Regions from separate parts of the Holdemanella hominis genome, predicted to be linked through region 1. Evidence: riboswitches for the same ligand, from Rfam matches in the RefSeq annotation. Region 1 holds a riboswitch; the other holds the start of a gene.
What was found. A riboswitch is a leader RNA that binds a small molecule or an ion and turns the genes downstream of it on or off. The one in region 1 is predicted to bind lysine.

Region 1 (3,810 bases):
TGTCTGGAAGTACAGTTCAGTTACCGTAATAACATTCAACATTGAACTATCCTTAATGTTTACAATCAATTGGTTTCCAATTGAAGGAAATGAATTTTTAATAGCTTGAGGAAATACAACATACATCAAAGTTTGCATCGTTGTCATACCTAAAGACATTGCGGCCTCATTTTGTCCTTTATCCACAGACTGAATTCCAGAACGAATAATTTCAGCCATATAAGCGCCTGTATTGATTGAAATAATAATCAAACCTGCTGTAATCGGAGTCCATCCAATCACAGGTTTTCCTAAATAGTAAATAAACATAGCTTGAACCATCATTGGTGTACCTCTGAACACCCAAATATACAATCCCGTAATGATTCTACCTATTCTTTTTAAAACTTTGATACCCGTTGAATCATATTCATTGATCTCAATCGCACGAATGCCGCCGACTAATAAGCCGACGACAAATCCTGCAAACGTACCAACAAATGCGAACAACAAAGTCATCTCAATTCCATATTGGAAAAGAGGTAAATTATGAACAAATATGTTCCAAGCTTTCGCAAAATCAATACGCATAATTAATCCTCTGTTGGTTGGTGTTCAACTGCATATTTCATCATTTCTTCACGTTCTTCATCCGAAATACTATCTAATGCTTTTTGAACCTTTTTGAAGAATTCAGAATCACGAGAACCTTCCTTTAATGCGATTGAAACAGTTGTATCACAATCAAAACCATGTCCATCTTCGAACTGAATGATAGTTAAGTCTGGGTTAGCTTCTACAACACCTTTGGCAACTGCCATTTCAGCAGTAATCCCATCCACTTCGTGTTGTTGTAAAGCCAATACCATTTCTGGATAAGTAGCCTTTGGTGTTACGTGATTTACACCTTTAATTTGATCAATGACATCATCGTAGTTTGTTGATTTTTGACCAACGACATTTTTACCACTAAATTGTTGAATATCTGTATATCCAGCTTCTTCACCATCTTTACGAACAATCATGATCATTCCCTTTGAATCATAATATGGAGTTGTAAAGTCAGCTCCTTCTTCACGTGTTTTATCTTTAGTCATACCAGCGATAATCGCATCGATTTCATCACCCTCTAAAGCTGGAATCAATCCATCCCATGATGTTTTCTTAATGACTAATTTTTTTCCTAATTTTTTCGCAATCTTTTTTGCAACCTGCACATCATATCCATCCGCATATCCTGATTTTCCTAATTTTACAGAAGTATCTGTTTTTGTAGAAGTTTGCCAGTTAAATGGAGCATATGCACATTCCATTCCTACAACAAATGTGTCCTTATCTTCTGATGTTGTAGCTGTGTTTGATCCACATCCTGTTAGTGCAAAAGCACATACCATGGCAGATGCCATTAATTTTTTAAAGTTCATATTTCTTTTCTCCTTCTCTAATCGGCAAAGAATAGAAAAAAGCTATGCGGGCATACCACATAGCTAAAAAATATCTCATTAACTATAAGATAACGCCTCTTCCTGACGAAGGAGTGTTATAAGTATTCCTTATAACCCCAAGAAATAAAATTGCCATTTTATCTCTTTCGGCATTGGTTACCTTTCAAACACTTCACAGTCTGCCAACTCCATGTTTTACTCTGATGCAATGCTGCCTCTATCTTTACTCGATTCACTTTATAGTGCTTATTATACTCGACATATACATAGTGTCAAGAAAGAATTTGCAAATTTTCATAAAACTGTAAATATTTTCATCATTTCTTTAAGCTTCTTTTAAGTTTTAAAAACTATTCTATAGACAGAAATAAACAGGTATCAACCCAATACATATAACCCTTTCCTAAATAACTTATTCTGTTTATTTCATATATTCCTATTTCTTGGTGAGTCATAATAATAGACTCACCCTTTTTTTTGAACAAGAAAAAAGAATGTACATATGTACACTCTTAATCTAAAGTAGCTGTATCCATTGCTTGTGACCAGTTATGAATTGGACCTGTCTTCATATTCTTAACACGCTTGTTATATAAGTTGAAATTCTGGTTTCCATATAATGCTAAATATGGCAATAAATCATTTTCCTTAATCATAACCTGTTTATAAAGCTCTGTTGATTTTGCTTCATCTGTTGTATACATTGCTTCATCCAATAATGAATCCAATTCACTATCTGATAGTCTTGCATAGTTATTTACATCCCCTGTTTTCAACATAGAATTTAAATCTGTATTAGCTACGCCTGTAAAACTCATCGCAAGACAACTCATTTCCCACTCACCCAATGCACTATCATCACTTGTTTTTGACAATAATGAATTGAATTCTAGAATTGTCTGTTTTAAATCAACACCAATATCTTTGTATGTCTTTTCAATCATAGGAATCAAAGTTTCCAATGAACTAGAACCTTCCGCAATCATGAAACGAATGCTTAATTTTTGACCATCTTTATAACGATAACCATCATCTGCCATTTCCCATCCAGCTTCATCTAAGATTTGATTTGCCTTATCTTCATTAAATTCATAAGTTTCAAGACCATCCAAAGCCTCTTCACCACGAATATAAGTGCCTAAATTGGCGCTTGCTGGATTCGCATATACAGCTGGTACAAAGGCTAGTTTTTCTTTTTTTGCTTCCTTACTTGCTTTTTCCCAAGAGAAGAAACTATCGACAAAGCCTTGACGATCCGTCGCATAAGCTAAGGCTTTACGTACGGCTGGATCGGCTGTAGGACCTTGTGCACAGTTAAAGTAAACATAGCCTTCTGTCGCACGTGGGTATGTATTAAATGTCAAATTGTCATCTAGACTAACTTGTCCAATTTTAGTTGGATCTGCATTCTCAGGTAAATAATCCACATTTCCTTTTTGAAGTTCATTTAACTCAGTTGAAGTACTGCAAACTTTGATAATAACCTTATCAATTGAATATTCTCCTTTTTTAGCTTTAAAGTTCTCGTTTCTTACAAAGCTAGCGCCGGTTGCCTTTGAATATTTATTCAATTTATAAGCCCCACTACCAATCGGATTGGAAGTATCTTTTTCAATCTTTGATATGTGTCCCTTCTTGTACTTATATTGTGTATCCGAGCAAATAGCACGAGTACCAAAAGTAGTTACCGCATCAATTCTTGGCTGTGTCATATGGAAAACAACCGTATAATCATCTGGTGTCTCAATTCCACTTAATTCTGTAGCATCCCCATCATGATATTCCTTATAACCTTCAATATTCTCTACATCACTCGAAAACCTTCCTGTATAGCTAGGATCTGCCAACACTGTAAATGTATATTTTACATCACTAGAAGTAAGCTTAGATCCATCGGAAAACTTAACACCTTTATTCAACTTAAAAGTAACCGTTTTTCCATCATCACTAATTGTAGGAAGCTCCTTAGCCAAAACTGGCTGTAATTCTTCATTTTCATCATACTGAAGCATTGATTGATATATCAAGTTGATCGCATATGCATCGTATGCACTTTCATAATACAGTGGTGAAAATACACCATTCATCTGCGCAGTAATTCCAACGGTCAAAACATTATTCGAATTATCACTTGACGCAGATGAACATCCCACTAAGCTTGCAGCCATCATTGCTGCTAATCCTGACTTCATAATCTTATTGTTCATTCACATCACCCTCTTAATTTAAAAATATGATACATTTCTTTCATTTTCTTTGCAAGCTATTTTCAGTAAAATTTCAATTATTTACAATTGATCAATTCATCAAACTCATCCACAAACTTATCAAACTGGCAAATCGCATCATGAATTGGTTGTGGACTTGTCATATCGACGCCTGCCAT
Region 2 (3,810 bases), on a different contig from region 1:
ATGCGATGGTACAACATTGTTTACCAGCTTATCGTGGTCAGGAAATCACAGAAGAAGTATTTGAGGCCCATGCGGATGAAATCTTTGAAGAAGCAGAGAATCGTCTACATGCACAAAAGGCGGTCATGGTTCAATTGATGAAAGAAAAAGAGGATTAATTTCCTCTTTTTAAATACATTTTGTGATTTTCTTGTATAATTCAATACCGCTTAATAAGACTTCTTCGTCAAAGTCAAACTTGGCATTATGAAGTGCATATGGGGTTTGTGTGCCTAAAAAGAAGAATACGCCAGGCACTTCTTTTTGGTAGTACGCAAAGTCTTCGGCAATCATTTCAGGATTTCTTAATTGTCTGATTTCTGGGATTTTAGAAATTAGATCACTCACTAATTTCTCATCATTCATAACAGCTGGATAGCCTGTATTGATTGAAATATTGACTTTACAATTGTACTTCTTTTCTTTATCTGCACAAATTCTAAATATTTCTTCTTTCATGGAATCGAAGATATAATCTTGAAAAGCACGTAATGTTCCTTCAAGTCGAGTGTGTCCACTAATTACATTTCGTACCGTACCACTTTCCATTCTTCCAAAGCGAAGTAAGCGATAATATTCATTTGGGATTTCTTTTTCCATCGCATAAATTTCTAAAAGGATTTCAGCTCCAATTTCTAAGGCGTCAATTCCTTCTTTATATTTGGCGGCATGACTTTCTTTTCCATAAATATCAATGTTGATTTCACTAGCGCGAGCCATAAATTCATTTTTTCGTGTGGCGACAACCCCTTTTTCAAGTACAGGCCATAAGTGAGTTCCAAAGATATATTGAACATGATATTTTTTTAGAATGTTATCTTCACAAATTAAATGTGCACCTCCTGGACTTTCTTCTCCGGGTTGGAAAATTAAAAGAATGTTTTTATCTAATGTTTTGTAATATGTATTTAATTCTTTCGCAAATCCTAGAAGCATGGCCATATGCCCATCGTGTCCGCAGGCATGCATTTTACCTGGATTTTTACTTTTAAATTCAAGATTTGTTTGTTCAGTCACAGGCAGTGCATCCATATCGCTTCGAAAGGCGAGAGTGTGTTCTTTTTGATTGTCAAAGTAAGCAAATATTGTACTTTTAAGTGGTACAGAAACTATACAATCGAATTCTTCTAATACACTTAAAATGTAATTTGTGGTTTCTGGTAAGTCTAGTTCTAATTCGGGAATCTGGTGAAGGTCTTTTCTATATTTTTTAATGGTTTCTAACATAAATTTCTCCTTTTTTGTATATTTTACATAGAAATGTAATAAAATACAAATTATCTTGAAACAAAATGTAAGTAGTGTTATAATTTTCACATCTTAGGATAGAGGCGCGAATACGACAAGTAAATACAGAGCTGGCGAGCGTTTGATGTATTTATGAAGCAAGTTTGCCGAATGTGTTTTTTAGGCATAAAGAACATGTGGGCCAATGGAGAATATCTGTTGGACTGTCTACGCTAGTAGGAGTGCTATCAAATGATTTTGTTTTTATTTACATGTCAGTTTGATGGCTGGCATGTTTTTTAGTTTTAAGAGGTGAATTATGAAGATTTCAAATGTGGAAGTAAAGGATTTAGTAAATACATATGGTAGTCCTTTGTATGTATACAATCAAAGAATGATTGAAGATAAATTGAATGCGTTTAAAAATTGTTTAAAAAGTTCTGAATTTGAATGTGATGTGATCTATGCATCCAAGGCTTTTAACTGCAAGGCCATGATTCAATTGGTGTCAAAGATGGATTGTTCTTTAGATGCTGTCAGTGGTGGAGAATTATATACGGCTTATGCAGCTGGATTTGATATGGCTCGTGTTTATTTTCATGGCAATAATAAATCGATGGATGAGTTGAAAATGGCTTTGAAGTATAAAGTGGGAACGATCATTGTTGATAACCTTATGGAAGCTCAATTGTTGAGTGAATTGGCTAAGAATATTGATTATACTGTATCCATTTTATTAAGGGTCAACCCAGGTATTGAAGCACATACGCATGAATATATTGTGACAGCTAATATTGATAGTAAGTTTGGAATTTCAATTGAGAAAAAATCAGGTATTTTAGAATTGATTCAAATTATCAATGCTTGTCCAAACTTATCTTTTGATGGATTCCATGCACATATTGGATCGCAGATCTTTGACAAGGAAGCCTTTGTACAAGAAGTCAATAAGGTGTGTGAGTTTGTTTCAAACTTAGGTGTTGATGTATCCACATTAAATTTTGGTGGAGGTTTTGGCGCTGTATATACGGATGAAGATACACCCATTCCTGTGGATATAGTATGTGATACTTTGATTGAAGCCGTGAAATGTAATATAGAAAAATATGCATTAAATATCAATAAAATTTGTATTGAACCAGGACGAAGTATTGTGGCGGAAGCGGGAAGCACAGTTTATACAGTTGGTTTTATGAAGGAAACACCGCATAAAAATTATATCTTTGTGGATGGAGGTATGAGTGATAATATTCGTCCTGCATTATATCAGGCTAAATATAGTTGTGTGATTGATGGAAAAGAAAATGAAATGGCAAGTAAACACTACAAAGTTGCGGGTAAGTGTTGCGAATCTGGAGATGTGATCATTGAAGATGCATACTTACCTGAAGCAAAACCGAATGATTTGCTTGTAGTGAAAACTACAGGTGCTTATGGTTATTCTATGGCAAGTCACTACAATAAAGCGTGTGGCTTACCGGTCATTTTTTGTAAGGATGGAAATAGCCAGTGTGTGATTCGTGGTGAAAATTATGAAGATTTGATTCGATTGGAGAATGATTTATGCGCATAAAGTTTAGTAAGTATCATGGTTTAGGAAATGATTTTATTCTTACAAGATATATTGAAGGTATTGATATTCCAACATTGGTTCAAGCTTGTTGTTCTAGACATACAGGTATTGGTGCGGATGGAATGATTTTTGTGAAGGAAGATCCACTTGAAATGGTTTACTACAACCAAAATGGTTCTAGAGCTCCGATGTGTGGCAATGGCATCCGTTGCTTTGCGGCTTATTGTTTTGATGAAGGTATCAATACAGATGAAGTTGTTCCTGTACAAACCTTGGCTGGTGAAAAAATCGTACATCTTATATCTACGTCTCCATTTGAAGTTTGTGTAGATATGGAACAACCGTTGTATGATAATCATTTGATTGATGTAGATGAACATGAAAATGTGTGGAAAAGAGAAGTTTGTGGAGTGGATACATATAGTTTGTTTATGGCCACAACCCATACGGTTGTCTTTGTGGATGATGCGTTTAGTGAAAAAAATGTTGAACTAGGAAGAAGAATTTGTCACGATCCCTTATTTAAAAAACAAACCAATGTGAATTTTATACAAGTGATAGATGATACACATATTACGGTTATGACTTATGAAAGAGGCTGTGGTATTACGCTTGCGTGTGGAACGGGCGCTTGTGCAAGTGTTGTCGTCGCAAATAAATTGGGCTTTGTTCAGAGTGAATGTGAAGTTCAATTAAAATTAGGTAGTTTAAAAATTGAAGTGAAGGACCATGTATATATGACGGGCCCTGCAAAAAAGATATGTGAAGGAGAATTTGTATGTTAAAAGGATCAATTGTAGCTTTAGTAACACCATTCCACGAGGATGGTACAGTGAATTTTGAAAAGTTAGGTGAATTGTTGGATTGGCAAATTGAAAATTCAACAGATGGAATCTTGATTTTAGGAACATCGGGAGAAAGTAGTACAATGACGCACGAAGAAGATGATGCGGTAGCTCTTTATACGATTG

Region 2: it holds a riboswitch for lysine, as region 1 does, so the genes downstream of both, lysA (diaminopimelate decarboxylase) here and H8911_RS10125 (transporter substrate-binding domain-containing protein) in region 1, are expected to answer to the same signal.

What each region holds. Positions count from the first base shown of each region.
Region 1 is NZ_JACRWH010000054.1:4,935-8,744, forward strand. Features, by position in the region: gene H8911_RS10120 (amino acid ABC transporter permease) at 1-570, opposite strand, end outside; gene H8911_RS10125 (transporter substrate-binding domain-containing protein) at 573-1,403, opposite strand; lysine riboswitch at 1,486-1,652, opposite strand; gene H8911_RS10130 (ABC transporter substrate-binding protein) at 1,937-3,631, opposite strand; gene pepF (oligoendopeptidase F) at 3,709-3,810, opposite strand, start outside.
Region 2 is NZ_JACRWH010000029.1:13,831-17,640, forward strand. Features, by position in the region: gene argF (ornithine carbamoyltransferase) at 1-158, shown strand, start outside; gene H8911_RS07485 (amidohydrolase) at 169-1,266, opposite strand; lysine riboswitch at 1,358-1,522, shown strand; gene lysA (diaminopimelate decarboxylase) at 1,586-2,839, shown strand; gene dapF (diaminopimelate epimerase) at 2,830-3,624, shown strand; gene dapA (4-hydroxy-tetrahydrodipicolinate synthase) at 3,618-3,810, shown strand, end outside.